Granulicella sibirica: one gene and its partner. The protein of the gene in region 1 binds, or shares a complex with, the protein of each later gene. Links are inferred from orthologs where the notes say so. Each region holds a gene or a part of one and is shown in the gene's direction. Other genes may lie near its edges. The genes, in order: dnaB and dnaG.

Region 1 (11,066 bases):
GGCCGACCACAGCTACATCCACCAGGCTGACTCCACCGACCTCTCCCACTGGACCCCGTCCGGCGTCGCCATCTCCGACATCCACAGCGAGGGTCCTAAGGTCTTCCGTTGGAAAGGCCAGAACTGGCTCATCGTCGACGCCTGGGACGGCCTCGCCGTCTACCACTCCGCCACACTCGACCACTGGCAGTCCCAGCCCAGCCGCATCCTTGCAATCCCCGGAACCCACCCGACCGATCGCACGCTCGGCCACCACTGCGACGTCATCGTGAGCGGAGGCCGCGCCTACATCTTCTACTTCACTCACCAGTCCGGCCCCGACCTTGACCCGAACATCCCGAATTCAAAACAACGCACCGTCCTCCAGGTAGCCGAGCTTCACCTCGAAGGCGACACCATCATCGCCGACCGCGATATTCCCACCCACATCCACCTTGATCCTGGAGCCTCTTTCCTCGACGAATAGCAGGCATTCGAAATCGGCAAGAAACCCGGTTAAATCGCACGGAAATTTATTTTTCGCGTATTTGCCCGTAAACTCGCTTGTCAAGCCCTCGAAGAGCGTAAGTTCAACAAAGGAAAAGGAAAAGTCGATGTCCTGCGAGTTACGGTGAACTCGATAAAATAGAAGCAGAAAGATACGAGAAGAGGCCTTTCTTTAGCTGCGAGCTCTCATGTCGGCGTAAGCTCTTTATTTGCTAATATTTAGGCGTAAGCCATTTGTTTACTATCATTTACAGCCGTAACTTCTTCGTAAGTGCTACAAAATGAAAGACTTGTACCCGGGCTATGGGGAGGGGGGAGGGGGTCGAAACTATGCCGTACACCGAACAATACGACGTTTTGGTAGTCGGAGCCGGTCACGCCGGCTGCGAAGCGGCCATGGCCGCCGCTCGCATGGGTCTCCGCACCGCCCTCTTCACCCTGAACCTCGACCTCATCGCCCAGATGTCCTGCAACCCCGCCATCGGCGGTATCGCCAAGGGCCATCTCGTCCGCGAAATCGACGCATTGGGCGGCATCATGGGCCAGGTCGCCGACGCCACCGGCATCCAGTTCCGCCTCCTCAATACCTCAAGAGGCCCCGCCGTCTGGAGCCCTCGCGCCCAGTGCGACAAGGCCCTCTATCGCGTCAAGATGCGCGAAGTCCTCGAATCCCAGTCCAACCTCTTCATCAAGCAAGCCGAAGTCATCGACCTCGAAATCGGTCCAGTCGAAACCGAGGGTGCCCCACCTTCGGCGGCTGCATCGCCTAAGGTGGGATCCACGGAACCCCAAACCATCCGAGGCGTAAAACTCCGCGACGGCCGAACCATCTACGCCCACGCCACCATCGTCACCACCGGAACCTTCCTCAACGGCCTCATCCACTGCGGCGAGCAGCAGTACACTGCCGGCCGCTCCGGCGAACCCGCCTCCGTCCTCCTCGGCGAAGCCCTCAAGCGCCTCGGCCTCCGCGAGTGCCGCCTCAAGACCGGAACGCCTCCGCGTCTCGATGGCCGCACCATCGACTGGTCCCGCTTCACCGAGCAGCCCGGCGACTCCGACCCCACCCCGTTCTCCTTCAGCACGAAAAAGATCCCCCTCCGCCAGATCTCCTGCCACATCGCGACCACGACGCCCGAGACCATCCGTCTCATCCGCGAGAACGTACATCGCTCCCCCATGTACACCGGCCAGATCGAAGCCATCGGCCCGCGCTACTGCCCGTCCATCGAAGACAAGATCGTCCGCTTCCCGGACAAGACCCAGCACCAGTTCTTCCTCGAGCCCGAAGGCCTCACCACCCACGAGGTCTACATCAACGGCATGTCGACCTCGCTCCCCATGGAGGTTCAGGCCGCGATGGTCCATTCCATCCCCGGCCTCGAGAACGCCGAGATGCTCCGCCCCGGTTACGCCATCGAGTACGACGCTATTGACCCCACCGAACTCGACCGTACTCTCAAGGTGAAGCGTTTCGAAGGCCTCTATCTCGCCGGCCAGATCAACGGAACTTCAGGCTACGAAGAGGCCGCGTGCCAGGGCATCATGGCCGGAATCAACGCCGCCCTCTACGCAACGTGGAGAAAAGATGAGGGTGCCCCACCTTCGGCGGCTTCATCGCCTAAGGTGGGAGACGAGGACGCCCGGCCTCCCTGCCCAACCTTCACCCTCGACCGTTCCGAGGCCTACACCGGCATCCTCATCGACGACCTCATCGCCAAGGGCACCAACGAGCCCTACCGCATGTTCACCAGCCGCGCCGAGTTCCGCCTCCACCTTCGCATCGACAATGCGGACCTTCGCCTCACCCCGTACGGCCGCCGTCTCGGCCTCATCGACGACGCCACCTGGGCCGCCTACGAGGCCCGCCAGGCACGCTCCGCCGCCTTCGCGAAGCTCCTTGAGACTACCCGCGTCACCACCGAGCAGCCGACCGTCGCGATCGTCGAAGCGATCGCCCCCGAAGACCCGCATACGCTCAAGGGACAAACCTACGCCCAACTCCTCAAGCGCCCCGAACTGACAATCGACCTTCTGGCCCCCATGTTCCTAGCCAGGCTCGCCGCAAAGACGGGTGCCCCACACCTCGCCTCTGAGATGTGGGATCAAATGACTCATCCGTTGTATCCATGGCTCGAAGCCATCGCCGAGACTCCTGATCACCTTCCCGCCTGGGTCCGCAACGAGATGAAGACGGTCGAAACCGAGATCAAGTACTCCGGCTACCTCGTTCAGCAGAAGCGTTCCATCGACAAGCTCAAGCGCGCCGAAAACCGCCAGATCCCCCTCTGGTTCGACTACAAAGCCTGCTCCGGTCTCTCTCGCGAGATGGTCGAAACCCTCACCCGCGTCCGTCCCATGACGCTCGGCCAGGCCAGCGGCATCCCCGGCGTTACTCCCGCCGCCGTAGCCCTCGTCAACTGCTTCCTCGAAATTCAAGCGAAAGCCCGCGCTAGCTAGCCTGCTCTGTATCTCTTGAGTCTGATTCGCGTCCTATAGAAGTGCAGTTCCGAATACCGGCTCAAGAAAGGGCCACAGCATGTCAGCAACCAGCAAATTCGATCTCTCCGGAACGCTCCGCGCCGGAGCATTCGCTCTCGTCATCCTCGCCGCGGTCGCCTTTGGCTGGCGCGGCGTCTCCCACGCCCAGGGCGCAGCCCTCCTCAGGACGCCAGCACCTGTCCCGCAGGTCGACGAGCAGCCTCACGCAGGCCGCGAAAAGGCAGTCTTCGCCGGAGGCTGCTTCTGGGGAACGCAGTCCGTCTTCCAGCGCGTCAAGGGCGTCATCCACACCGAAGCCGGATATTCCGGAGGCAACGCAAATACCGCCACCTACGATCAGGTGACAACGGAAACGACAGGCCACGCCGAGTCGGTCGAGATTACCTACGATCCGTCGAAGATCACGTACGGTCAGCTTCTCCGCATCTTCTTCACCGTCGGCCACGATCCCACCACCCTCAACCGCCAGGGACCCGACCAGGGCACAAGCTATCGCTCCGCCATCTTCTACTCGAACGAAGAGCAGAAGAAAGTCGCTTCGGCTTACATCGCCCAGCTCGAAGAGGCACACATCTTCAAGGCAAAAATCGTCACCGAAGTCACGCCACTCAAGGGCTTCTACGACGCCGAGGCCTATCACCAGGACTACGCAACCAACAACCCGAACAACCCGTACATCCAGGTCTGCGACCGCCCAAAGATCGAAGCTCTCAAAGCCGAGTTTCCTGATCTCTTCCAGACCTACAAAGGCAAATAACTACTGCGTCACTTCGCCTTCGGGTTCATCGGTAGGATCTTCGATCTCCGCCTGAAAACCTTCGAGCAGCCGCTCCATAAACTTTTCTGTATCGACCTTCTTATCCTGCATCTGGTGCGCCAGCGCAATATGGCGCGCCAGATCGGCCAGGACAATTCCCCACGCAAACGGATCATCCCAGGCCCCGCTCTGGATGCTCACATGCTGGCCCTTCTCCGCGATCCAAACCCGCAAAACTTCAAACGAAGCCCGGTCCCTCACCGCAGCTGGTGGAATCGCCAATACCTTATCTGCCCCCATCGCTCACCTCTTAAAGTCATTCTCACACTCAATGTCCAACTTCTCCACACAATCCACATCTGCGCGCTTCTGCGATAGCCCACAATAAGGCATGGCAACCTTTGCCCAGATACAGGACATTCAGGGCCTTCCAGCCTCGGTTCACGCTGAAGTCGCGATTCTCGGAGCGATGCTCCTTGATGCAGTCGCAATCTCGGACGCGACTGGGCGTCTGCGCTCCGAAGACTTCTCGCTCGACTCGCACCGCAGGATCTATGCGGCGATTCTGGAGCTCATGGTCTCCGGGCACGCGATCGACTTCATCACGGTTCGCGAGGCGCTTGCGCGGAAGAAGGAACTCGATGCGATCGGAGGACCAGCTTATCTCGCGTATCTGACGGAAGGCATTCCGCGGAACCTGAACATCGAGAGCTATGTTCGGATCGTCAAGGACAAGAGCCTTCTGCGGCAGATGATGTCCATCTTCAACGATGGAGTCAGTCGATCGGCGGATCAGTCGGATGAGGCGATTAGTGTCCTTTCTGACATCGAGATGAGACTGGTTGAGGTTGCGGATCAGGCGATAACGCGCTCTTTCTCGGGGATTGCCGAGATTGTTGCTTCTTCATTTGGATCGATCGACAAGCTTTATGAGCAAGGTCGCGAGATTACCGGACTTGCGACGCATTACACGGAGTTCGACCGGATGACTTCGGGCTTGCAGGATTCGGAGTTGATCATCATTGCGGCTCGTCCTTCAATGGGAAAAACTGCGTGGGCCATCAACATCGCTCAGAATGCCGCCGTGAAGGATGGGAAGGTAGTTGCGGTTTTTTCGCTGGAAATGTCGAAAGAATCGCTTCTTCGACGCATGCTTGCTTCGGAGGCCCTGGTGAATTCGCGGAAGATTCAGACGGGTTTTTTGCCACGTGAGGACAAGGGAAAGTTGCTGGCGGCGCTTGAGCGGTTGATGGAATCGAAGATGTTCATTGACGACACTCCGGGAATCACGCTCGCCGAGATGAGGGCAAAGGCGCGGCGGTTGAAGCAGCAGGAAGGATCACTTGACCTCATCGTGATCGACTATCTGCAGCTGATGACTGGTTCGACGACTGGCGCTCAGAAGAAGTTCGAGAACCGGACGCAGGAGGTTTCTGCTGTGTCGCGCGGGTTGAAGGCGCTGGCGAAGGAGATGAAGGTTCCTGTCGTGGCGCTTTCGCAGCTTTCGCGTTCGAGCGAGCAGCGTGGCGGGGATAAGAAGCCCTTGCTTTCCGATTTGCGGGAGTCAGGGTCGATCGAGCAGGATGCGGACGTCGTGGCCTTTATTCATCGCGACAGCTACTACAACAAGGACGAGAACGGCGAGGAAGATCCGGAGTCGAAGGGCAAGGCCGAGATCATCATCGCGAAGCAGCGCAATGGGCCGACTGGAAGCGTTCACCTGGCTTACCTGGCCGATTACACGCGGTTCGAGAATCTTCAGGGTGGCGGCGGCGATTCCGGAGGGTACTAGGGGGCCCTACCCCCCCCCTCCCATAGCCCGGGCCCAAGTCTTTTCTTTACAGTAAGTTGCGGCATCCCATCGCCGCGAAATTACTGTAAACAAAAGACTTACCTGCAAATATTAGTAGATAAAGGACTTAGCTGTCTTTCAGATCCGCGAGAATGTGGTTCGATTCCCCTTAGGACTAGTCTTATTCCTAGATCAATCGTATCGAAGCGACCGAAACTAAAAGGACATCGCTATCTCTTTTGATATGAGTGAGATGAGTCATTTCGGGGCTTGACATGCGAATTTGCCTGTAAAAACGAATGCTTCCGGCGAACTTTATTTTTCGGGGCCTGCGGCGCGGGTTCCGAAGGGGCATCGCTCAAGGAGTGGGCAGCGGCGGCACTGGGGATCGGAGAAGGTGCAAAGGGTCTGGCCGTGGATCTTGAAGAGGGAATGATGCTCGTCGAGTATCTCGGCGGTCCAGTCGAGCGGGACGAGGCGCATGAGGCGCTCTTCGGTGATGGCGGCGTCGGCTCTGGGGGTGAGAGCTAACCGCTGGGTGACGCGGAGATGATGCGCGTCGACGCAGATCGCGCGGCGGCGGAGGGTGGAGAAGTTCGCGACGGCAGCGGAGACCTGGTTGCCGACGCCTTCGAACTGCTCGAGCCAGCTTCGGATTTTCTCAGTGCGGTATTTGGCAAGGAAGTCGAGGGTGAGGGAGCCATAGCGGGAGGTGATGCCCATCAGGGCGGCCTTGAGACGGGGAGCTTTGACTTCGGGGAAGGTGACGATGGCGATGGTCCGCTCGATCTCGTCGACGGAGGCGTCGCGGAGGTCGTCCCAGGTAGGGAAGCGGGCGTGAAGATCGCGCATGACCTGTTCGGATTCGGCGGTCTTGGTCCTGCTGGTGAGCATGGAGTAGATGAGCTGGGTGAGGGGATCCCAAGGGACGCGGGGCGCGGGGCGACCGTAACGCTCGAGGAGGATGGCGTGGATTTCGGGGAGGCGTGGGTCGGGTTTTGTGGGGAAGAGGGGTTCGGTTGAGTCGGGCAATTTGAGAGCGGGTTCCTGATGGTTGGGTGGGGTGGTTTGTGGGAGAACAAGGGCGAACTACAAGGGTCTTCGCTTCGCTCAGGATGACGGCGTAAAACAGGCAACGGCAACAGCAGACGCAGATTCCCTTCGGGAATGACAACCAGAAAAGCAAGAACGACTACGACTGCGAGAGCGACGGCTCGTCCTTCGAAGGCAGTCCTCCGAGTTAGTTGTTGACGGTGACGCCCAGGCGGGGGCCGTTCGCGTCGTGGATGCCCCAGGCGATGCGGGGCGTGTTGTGGGCTATGCCGATGTCGCCGCCGGGGGTGAGGAGGATGATGCCTCCGTGACCGCCGAGGCGGTTATAGAGGTATTGGATTGCGGCCTGGGCGGTTGGTTCAGCGTGCTCGCCTCGGGCGATGCGATCGACGGCCCATTTGCCGAGGACGAGTTTCATGATGGGCTCACCCCAGCCCGTGAGGGAGACTGCGGCGGAGTCGTTGTCGGCGTAGCAGCCGCAGCCGATGAGGCTGGAGTCTCCGACGCGGCCGGGAGCCTTGGAGAGGGTGCCACCGGTGGAGGTTCCGGCGGCGAGGTTGCCGTGGATGTCGAGGGCGACGGCTCCTACTGTGTCGTGGGACTGACCGGAGAAGGTGGTGTCGACGGCGCCCTCGAGCTCGGCTTTCTGGAAGGCGATTAGGCGTTCGCGCTCGCGGGGGACGATGAGGTCGGTGTTGTCGCAGAGGGCCATGCCGTACTGGCGGGCGAAGCGCTCGGCCCCGGTGGCGACGAAGTAAACGTGGGGGCTCTGGTCGAGAACAAGTCGAGCGGCCTGGATGGGGTTGCGGAGTCGCTCGACGCAGGCTACGCCACCGGCGCGGAGGGTGGCTCCATCCATGAGGAGGGCGTCAAGCTGGACGCGACCGTCGCGGGTGAGGAAGGATCCGCGACCGGCGTCGAAGGTGTCGTCGTCTTCCATGACGGTGATGGCGGCTTCGACGGCTTCGACGGAGGTGGCTCCGCGTTCGAGAAGAGTGTAGCCGGCGCGCAGGGCGTTGGCTATGCCGCGCTCGTGGGACTGGATGGCGTTGTCGGGCATGTCCCAGGCTCCGCCGTGGACGACAAGAATTGGGCGGGGGTGTGGGGTCATTGGGGCTCTTCGATGGTCTCTTTGGCTGAAATCGTACCTCAGCGGCTCAAGCTGCCTTGCACGCGGGGACTTTTGGCACGGCTGATGCCGTGCCCTTCAGCGCGACGGCTCAGCTTGACCCATGTTAACAGAGGGAACGAGAGCACTTGTAGGGCGGAAACGGCATCCGTATGTGCTGCGAGGTGTTGGGATGGTGAAGGCTGTTCTTTGTGACATGGATGGGACGCTGGTGGATAGCAACACACTTCATGCGGAGTGTTGGCAGAGGTGTCTTGCGACGTTTGGGATTACGGCGACCGTTGGGGAGATTCAACGGCAGATCGGGAAGGGTGGGGACCAGATGCTGCCGTTGTTTGTCGATAGAGAACGGCTGAAGGAGATTGAGAAGCCGCTGAATGAGTGTAAGAAGAAGCTCTTTGAGGCGGAGTATATGAGCCAGGTGAAGCCGTTTCCGCAGGCTCGGGAGTTGATGGAGGCGATAACGGGGCATGGGATTCGAATTGCCATGGCTTCTTCGGCGGCGAAGGGCGAACTGGACAAGTATCTGGAGATTGTGGGGATTTCGGCCCTGGTCGACGAGAAGACCTCGAGCGACGACGCCGAAGACTCGAAGCCGGAACCGGATATCTTTCTCGCTGCGTTAGGCAAGCTCGGGCTTGCGCCGGAGGAGACGATCGCGCTGGGGGATACGCCCTGGGATGCGCAGGCGGCTGGACGGGCGGGGGTAAAGACGATCGGGGTGGAGTGTGGTGGGTGGCGGGAGGAGGATTTGAGGAAGGCTGGGTGCGTCGAGATTTATCGGGATCCGGCGGGGTTGCTGGAGGGGCTAAAGGGGTCGAGGATGATGAAGGGTTAGTTGCTGGCGTTCGTGGGAACCCACCTTAGGCGATAGGACTGCCGAAGGTGGGGCACCCAAGCTGGTGCGGGGAATCTGAGGGAGCGGGATGGCAAGGGCCAATGTGATCGGGGCAGGGCCGAATGGGTTGGCGGCGGCGATTACGCTGGCGCGGGCTGGGGTGGCGGTCACGGTTTACGAGGCGCTGGAGTGGGTGGGTGGGGCGGCTTCTACGAGGGAAGTGACTTTGCCTTTATTTCGGCACGACCTTGGGTCGTCCGTTTATCCGATGGGGGTGGCCTCGCCCTTTTTCCGGTCACTTCCGCTGGCGGAGTATGGGTTTCGGTGGGTTGAGCCGGAGGCTCCGCTGGCTCATCCGCTGGATGATGGCTCCGCCGTGATGATGGAGCATGGGTTGGCGTCGACGGCGGCGAGCCTTGGGCGGAGCGATGGTGCGGCTTATCGGGGATTGATTGGGCCGCTGGTGGATGGGTGGGAGGATCTTGTGGGGGAGATTCTGCAGCCTGTCCTGCATGTTCCGCTGCATCCGGTTGTGCTTGGGCGGTTTGGGATGGGGGCGGTGATGCCGGCGACCACGCTGGCGGGGATGCGTTTTCGGGGGGTGCGGGCGAAGGCGTTGTTTGCCGGCAATGCGGCCCACTCGGTGATGCCGCTGACGTCTCCGTTGAGTTCGGCGGTGGGGCTGGTGTTGCAGGCGGCTGGGCACGCGACGGGGTGGCCGGTTGCGGCGGGTGGGGCGCAGAGCCTGAGTGATGCGCTGGCGGGCATTTTGCGAGGGGTTGGGGGAGAGATCCGGCTGGGGATGCGGGTGGAGCGTTTGGAGGATCTGCCTGCGGCAGATATCACGATGTTCGATCTGACTCCGCGTCAGGCGGTGCGGATTCTGGGAGATCGGCTGGGGGCGGGGACGAAGGGGCGGCTTGCGGGATTCCGGTACGGGCCGGGGGCTTTCAAGATCGACTACGCGCTCTCGGAGGCGATCCCTTGGAGGGCTCCGGAGTGCCGGAGGGCGGCTACGGTGCATCTTGGGGGGACGATCGAGGAGATTGTGGCTTCGGAGGCGGCTTGCTGGGAGGGACGGACGGATGTTGCTCCGTTTGTGCTGCTGGTGCAGCCGAGTTTGTTCGATCCGGGTCGCGCTCCGGGAGGACGGCATACGGCGTGGGCTTACTGCCATGTACCCCAGGGGTACGCGGGGGATCGGACGGAGGCGATCGAGAGGCAGATCGAGCGGTTTGCGCCGGGGTTTCGGGATTGTGTGCTGGCTCGGAAGACTTGGACCACCGGCGAACTCGAAGGGTGGAATGCAAATCTTGTTGGTGGGGATCTCTCAGGAGGGGCCATGACGGTGGGGCAGATTGTGGCGCGGCCTACGGTTTCGGGGTATCGGACGGGGGTGAAGGGGGTTTATCTGTGCGGGTCGTCTACCGGGCCGGGGGGTGGGGTCCATGGGATGTGTGGGTATGGGGCGGCGTCAGTGGCGTTGAGGGATTTGCGGGGTTGAGCTAACGGCAAACGCAGATTTCCTGCGGGAATGATAACCAGAAAGACAACGGCAAAAGCTTGGGAGGCAACGGTGATGCGAGGGCTCAGGCGTCGAACGTGACGGGGCCTGGGGAGGCGGGGGTTCGGTACATCCAGAGTCCGGGGGCTTCGGTGTTTTCGTCGAAGTCGTGCATGGAGCGGGAGTAGGAGGTGATCTCGGGGAGGGTGAGGGGGTGGGCGAAAAGGTAGCCCTGGGCGGAGTCGCACTCGAGGGCGCGGAGCATGACGGCCTGTTCGACGGACTCGACGCCTTCGGCGATGACCTCCATGTTGAGGGAGTGGGCGAGGGCGATGATGGCGGTGGTGACAGCGAGGGAGTTGGCGTCGGAGAGGCAGCGGGAGACGAAGGAGCGGTCGATCTTGAGGCGGTCGACCTTGAAACGGGTGATGTAGGACATGTTGGAGAAGCCGGTGCCGAAGTCGTCGATGGCGGTGGTGACGCCGAGGGACTGGACGCGCTCGACGATCTGGAGGGATTCTTCGGAGTCGCTCATGAGGAGGCGCTCGGTGATCTCGACCTCGAGGCTGGAGGGGATGAGGCCGCTGACGGTGAGAGCGCGCTCGACAGTTTCGAGGAAGTGTTCTTCGTGGAGCTGGCTGGGAGAGAGGTTGACGGCGACGGAGATGGTGTTGCCGACCTGACGCTGGAGGGCTGCGATCTCCTGGCAGGCGCACTCGAGACACCAGGCTCCGATGGCGACGATGAGGCCGGTTTCCTCGGCGAGGGGGATGAAGGTGTTGGGCATGACGAGGCCGAATTCGGGGCTGCGCCAGCGGAGGAGGGCTTCGACGCCGACGAGGCGGTGGGTGGAGAGGGAGATCTGGGGCTGGTAGACGAGGAAGAGCTCGTGGCGCTCGAGGGCGGTGCGGAGGGCTGATTCGAGGCGGAGACGGTCGTGGAGGAGACGGCCGAGCTCGGGGGTGAAGACGGCGAGGCCGTTGCGGCCGGTGGTCTTGCCGTGGT
Region 2 (5,144 bases), 460 kb from region 1 along the record:
CTTCGCCGCCTCGAGCGGAACCGGGAAGTCATTGACGACCCGAAGGTCGCGGAAACCGAAGTCGTGCATGGCACGGGCCACAGCCCCGATGTTCGAGGGGTTACGGGCACGTACGAGGACGATACGGATGCGATCACGATCCATAAACACCGAGGGAGCAGGGAAACTTGCCACCAAGTCATTTTAGCTGGCGGCCAGACGCAGAAAGACCGGCGCTGGGCCGGTCTCTCTGGTCTTTCGTTGCGCCGCCCTTCCGGTGAGGATCAACGCTTGTGTTCGTCGCCGCCGTGGGGTTCGGCGTGTGGCTGTGGGTGAGCGGCCTGCGGGTGAGCTTGCGGGGCAGGGTGTGCCTGCGGAGCGGCATGAGCTTCCGGGGCAGGACGAGTGGCAGCCTGCGGTGCCGGTCTCGCTCCACCACCAAAACCGCCGGTCTGTGTGGCTGCGTTATGGTTGGCCTGACCAGCAGGCTGACCGGCGTTATTCGGGCGCTGTTGCTGATTCGGTGCTCCACCGCTAGCGACGTGCGGCTGGTTAGCTGCACCGCCTCCAACCGCTCCACGGGCAGGAACAGCTCCCGCAGTCGATCCGGGACGGCTAACGGCAGCCATCTGCGGGTGTCCGCCGTTCGCCTTGGCAAAGTTGGACGGGTTGGCGTGGGCAGCCTGCATGTGGCTCTGCTGCGCAGAGGTCGGAGCGACGTGGTTCTCGTGCTCGGCAGCCATCTCCTGCTGGCTCGGGCGAGCCTGAATACCACCCGGGCCTCCATTGAAGCTGGTGTGGTTGTTCACGGTCACGTTGTTGATGACGGTCCGGTCGACGTAGGTGTTGTGGATGTTCGTCACGCTCACGTTATTGACCGCGGTGTTGTAGGCGAAGTGTCCGCCTTCCCAGCGCCCGCCGCCGAAGCCAACGCCGCCAAAGCCGAAGCCGTAGTTCACGCCACCGTAGAAGCCAACGTGGGGTCCCCAATAACCTTCATGAAAGCCGTAGACACCACCGGCGAAGCCCCAGTAAGGCGGCGTCCAGAGGACTCCGACGCTGGGCGGCTGGACCCAGACGCCGGGAACCCAGTAGTACCCCTCAGGACCGTAGGCCCAATAACCGGGGTTCCAGAGATAACCGTCGCCCGGGCAGATGGGTTGTGCGTAAACGGGCAAAACGGGGGGTGCGAAACCGACCGAGATAAAGATCCCGGCGAACGATGCCGCCGGGGCGATGGCGAGTGCCGCTGCGACCAGAAGCTTGCGAATCGTACCTGCTTTGAACATGCTGTCTCTCCTAACCCGCCACATCCGGCGTTGTGTCTGGCCTTACCGGATGCGGTTCGGGTTGGACCGGCTTGTGAGTGCCGCCGGCCTTTCCTTCGTTCATTCCAACCCACGTGGAACAAGGAAGTTCTGAGCAGAGCGCAGCTTTTAGATGAGATGACAAGTTCGCCTGATTACAAGGCGCTCGCGTAGTCGCTGTATCCCTTAGCGTCGAAGGTGTAAAACGTAGCGCGATCGTAGTCGGTAAGAGGGAGCCCCTTCCGGATCCGAAGCGGGAGGTCGGGATTCGAGATGAAGTGGCGGCCGAAGGCGACTGCGTCCGCGTCTCCCTTTTCGAGGATTGCCTCAGCAGTGTCGGGTTCGAAGCCACCGGCCGCGATGATCCTGTTCTTGAAGATCTTCCTCAGGCGTTCGGAGGCAATCGGGGCCTGTCCCTCGTCGAAGACAATGTTGCCTCGGACGCGTGGCTCGACGATGTGGAGGTAGGCGAGGTCAAACTGGTTAAGCTGCCCAGCGAGGTAGTCGAAGAGCGCTTCCGGGTTGCTGTCGGACATATGGTTCCAGCGGCCGGAGGGTCCGATACGAACCGCCGTACGGTCTCCGCCCCAGACTGAGACCAGCGCCGCCATAACCTCGAGCATGAAGCGGCTCCGGTTTTCGATGGAGCCGCCATACTCGTCGGTACGCTTATTGCTGCCGTCCTGGAGGAACTCGTCGGGTAGGTAACCGTTCGCTCCGTGCAGTTCGACGCCGTCGAAGCCGGCGGCTTTGGCGCGCTCGGCGGCATTGCGGTAGTCCTCGACGATCGCTTTGATCTCGGGAATGGTGAGCGCACGGTGAGGCGAGGGCTGCTGCCAGCCATTGTTAGTAGAGACGAGCGATTTGGGGTCGTTCCAGTAGGACGGGTCGATGTACGGGGCGACGGGAGTTTCGCCGCCGAGAGTGAGGACGTTCGAGGAGCGGCCGGTGTGCCAGAGCTGCGACATGATGAGGCCCCCTTTGGCATGGACAGCCTGGATGACGGCCTTCCAACCTTCGACCTGGGCGTCGGTGAAGAGACCGGGAGCGCCGTACCAGCCGTGGCCCTGAAGGGAGATGGAGGTGGCTTCGGTAATGATGAGACCGCCATCGGACGCACGCTGCGAGTAGTACTCGGCCATGAGCGGGCCGGGGATGTCGCCGGGCTGCTCGGAGCGGGAGCGGGTGAGGGGCGCCATCACAACGCGGTGCTTGAGGGCGAGGGAGCCAAGGTTGACGGGCGCGAACAGCTTTTGCGTGTGGTCGGACATAGGTGTTCTCCTGGGGCGACGTCTGTTTCTTTGTGCCCCGACGATGATTGGATGGAGGCCCCATGGGGATGGCGCATCTCTTTCAGCCCCCTCAGCAGCAGTCCTATCGAGCTATGCGAGCCGCGCTCTCCACAGGCGGCGCCCACCGGACGGGCTAAACTTGAGGTTTGAGGGGCTGGACTCGAATCGATGGCAGATAACTTCGCGCAGACCGTCAAACAGCAGGCCGATATCGTAAAGATCGTCGGCGATTACGTGAAGCTGAAGAAGTCGGGCGCGCAGAATTTTTCGGGGCTTTGCCCATTTCACAAGGAGAAGAGCCCAAGCTTCTCCGTCAATGCGGTGAAGCAGTTCTACCACTGCTTTGGTTGCGGCGAGGGTGGCGACGTCTTCACCTTCGTGATGAAGATGGACAGCGTCAGCTTTCCGGAGGCAGTGAGGGCGGTGGCGGTCAAGGCGGGGGTTCCGCTGCCGAAGCGGGACTTCTCCTCGCCGGAGGAGGCGCGGGAAGCTGGACTGCGACGGCAGCTCATGGAGATCCATGAGGGGGCGACGCAATACTTCGAGGCGATGCTGAAGTCTCCGGAGGCTGCGCGAGGGAGGGAGTACCTGACCGGACGCGGGGTGTCGACCGAGACGATTGCGAAGTTCCGGATCGGCTATGCGCCGGATAGCTTCAACGATATGCGTGACCGTCTCGCGCCACACTTCTCCGAAGAGGTGATGCGAGCCAGCGGAATCTTTACCGCGAAGGAGAACGAGGACGGAAGCTTCGGGCAGATCTATGCGAAGTTCCGCAAACGGATCACATTCCCGATCATGAACGAGCAGGGTCGTGTGATCGCGTTTACAGCGCGCGCTCTCGACGAGACCGACGACAAAGGCCGCACGGTCGCGAAATACATGAACTCGCCGGAGACCCCGCTCTATACGAAGGGGCAGGTGCTCTTCAACCTCGACAAGGCCAAGGGAGACATGCGGGCGCATGACTTCGCCCTCCTGGTCGAGGGACAGATGGACTGCATCTCGGTCTACATGGCTGGGATTCATAACGTCATCGCAACTTCGGGGACGGCGTTCACCGAGATGCAAGTGAGGCTTCTAAGCCGCTTCACCAAGCGCGTGGTGCTCAACTTCGACCCGGATACGGCAGGGGTGGGTGCAGCCGAGAAGTCGATCGAGATGCTCACCGAAGAAGACTTCGAGATCAAGGTGATCATGCTCGAAGGTGGGCTCGATCCCGACCGCTATGTGCGGGAGAAGGGCATTCAAGCCTACATGGAGGCCCTTCGTGGCGCGAAACGGTACTCCGATTACCTGATCGATCGTGCGCGGCAGCAGTTTCCACAAAGAACCGCCGAGGCCAAAGTGAAGGCAATGAACTACCTCCTACCCCACATTCGGCGGATGCCGAACGCGCTCCAGCGGAACGAGTTCGCGCTGGACGCGGCGCAGAAGCTCGGAATCGATTCCGGGATTCTGTTGCAAGAGTTGAAGCAGGCCGCGGCGCAGCGGGTCCAGAGTGTCGCGGCAAAGAAGGTCGAGCCCATAAGCGAGACCGAGGCTGTACTTCTGCGAGCGCTTGTTCTAACTGAGAAAGATCCAGTCCGCGAAGCAGCGGTCGGTCCGCTCTCCGAGCACCCGGAGTGGTACGAAGGCCTCGCGGCAGGAAGCCTGTTCGAGGCGCTGGTGATGGGACCGGCTCCCTCGAATCCACTCGATGCGGCACCGGACGCCGCGGCGCGTTCGATGCTCGCGCGTGCGCTGGCACGATCTCAAGGCGATGAGGCTGCCGCGGGCAGGATCGGGACACCAGTCGAGCAGGTGCAGGCCGCGTTGCTGAACCTCGAGCGGAGGAGTGTTGAGCGGCGGCAGAGGGAACTGCGGACGATGCTCGCGGAGGCGGACCGGCGGGGAGACGGGGGAATGTCTGGAAAGCTTGAGGTGGAGTTGATGGGGCTGATGCGTCGATTGCGAGAGATGTAAGTCGGGCCACCTCAAACCGTGGTGGAATGAAATCAGAGGTTTAGGTGCCAAAGTTTCCAAGTACAACACCAGGTTTCAAGAACAAGCATGGGCAGGTGGTCATGGCCTCGACGGGTTTTCCGTCGGAGTCGTTTGCCGGACAGACGGTGTATCGGATGCACTGTTCGCATTGCGGTCACGACTACGGCTCGAACGGCTGCGATATCCATCTCAGGCGGTGTCCGCGGCATCAGGACGGCGCCAAGGGCGAGGCTCTCCGAGAGCCTTCTCTGAGTCTTTTTTCGTGATGGGGCGTCCAATTATAGTGATACACTTGTGATCGCTGGGAAGTGTGCGCCTCGACCTCTCTAGGAGTGTCATTATGGGCTTGCCACCGCGGTTTATCCGCAACCCCCATTTCCAGCCAACGCATCCTATCGCAAAGGGAATTCTCCGCCCGTCATCCTGTTTTCACAGCGATGAGACGGTCCTCCCGCAAAATTTTTAGTAATGAAGCGAGTACCCCACTGTGGCTGACGAGATAGATAAGTACGAAGACGATTTAGACAAGCTGATCGACACCGGCAAGGAGAAGGGCTACCTCACCTATGGGGAAGTCAAC

What was found.
Region 2: the proteins of dnaB (region 1) and dnaG are in contact, whole or in part, in a crystal structure (PDB 2R6A), measured with the Geobacillus stearothermophilus proteins. The link is inferred for Granulicella sibirica from one-to-one orthologs. Residues at the interface, in WP_033016901.1 of Geobacillus stearothermophilus: Ser13, Glu15, Ala16, Gln18, Glu91, Leu92, Asp94, Ala95, Val96, Pro97, Thr98, Ala99, Ala100, Asn101, Tyr104, Tyr105, Ile108; in WP_049624496.1 of Geobacillus stearothermophilus: Lys456, Leu457, Leu458, Pro459, Ala460, Asn463, Ala464, Leu467, Leu535, Leu536, Ile537, Ala538, Gln544, Glu545, Asp548, Tyr549, His552.

What each region holds. Positions count from the first base shown.
Region 1 is NZ_RDSM01000001.1:1,876,081-1,887,146, reverse strand. What follows is about bases 3,488-6,336. They hold dnaB (replicative DNA helicase), read left to right. Parts: upstream 3,488-4,136; coding sequence 4,137-5,537; downstream 5,538-6,336. Other genes in these bases: GRAN_RS07870 (endonuclease III domain-containing protein), read right to left, coding at 5,853-6,336; GRAN_RS07880 (DUF5076 domain-containing protein), read right to left, coding at 3,746-4,045; msrA (peptide-methionine (S)-S-oxide reductase MsrA), read left to right, coding at 3,488-3,745. Outside these bases: GRAN_RS07895 (family 43 glycosylhydrolase), read left to right, coding at 1-466; tRNA uridine-5-carboxymethylaminomethyl(34) synthesis enzyme MnmG, read left to right, coding at 817-2,946; more of msrA, read left to right, coding at 3,026-3,487; more of GRAN_RS07870, read right to left, coding at 6,337-6,569; GRAN_RS07865 (isoaspartyl peptidase/L-asparaginase), read right to left, coding at 6,778-7,701; GRAN_RS07860 (HAD family hydrolase), read left to right, coding at 7,892-8,557; GRAN_RS07855 (phytoene desaturase family protein), read left to right, coding at 8,646-10,061; GRAN_RS07850 (putative bifunctional diguanylate cyclase/phosphodiesterase), read right to left, coding at 10,147-11,066. UniProt on the Escherichia coli protein: The main replicative DNA helicase, it participates in initiation and elongation during chromosome replication. Travels ahead of the DNA replisome, separating dsDNA into templates for DNA synthesis.
Region 2 is NZ_RDSM01000001.1:2,342,204-2,347,347, reverse strand. Bases 2,181-5,144 are described here. They hold dnaG (DNA primase), read left to right. Parts: upstream 2,181-2,746; coding sequence 2,747-4,543; downstream 4,544-5,144. Other genes in these bases: rpoD (RNA polymerase sigma factor RpoD), read left to right, coding at 5,052-5,144; GRAN_RS09770 (alkene reductase), read right to left, coding at 2,181-2,557. In the rest of the region: GRAN_RS09780 (RNA methyltransferase), read right to left, coding at 1-174; GRAN_RS09775 (YXWGXW repeat-containing protein), read right to left, coding at 264-1,268; more of GRAN_RS09770, read right to left, coding at 1,442-2,180. UniProt on the Escherichia coli protein: RNA polymerase that catalyzes the synthesis of short RNA molecules used as primers for DNA polymerase during DNA replication.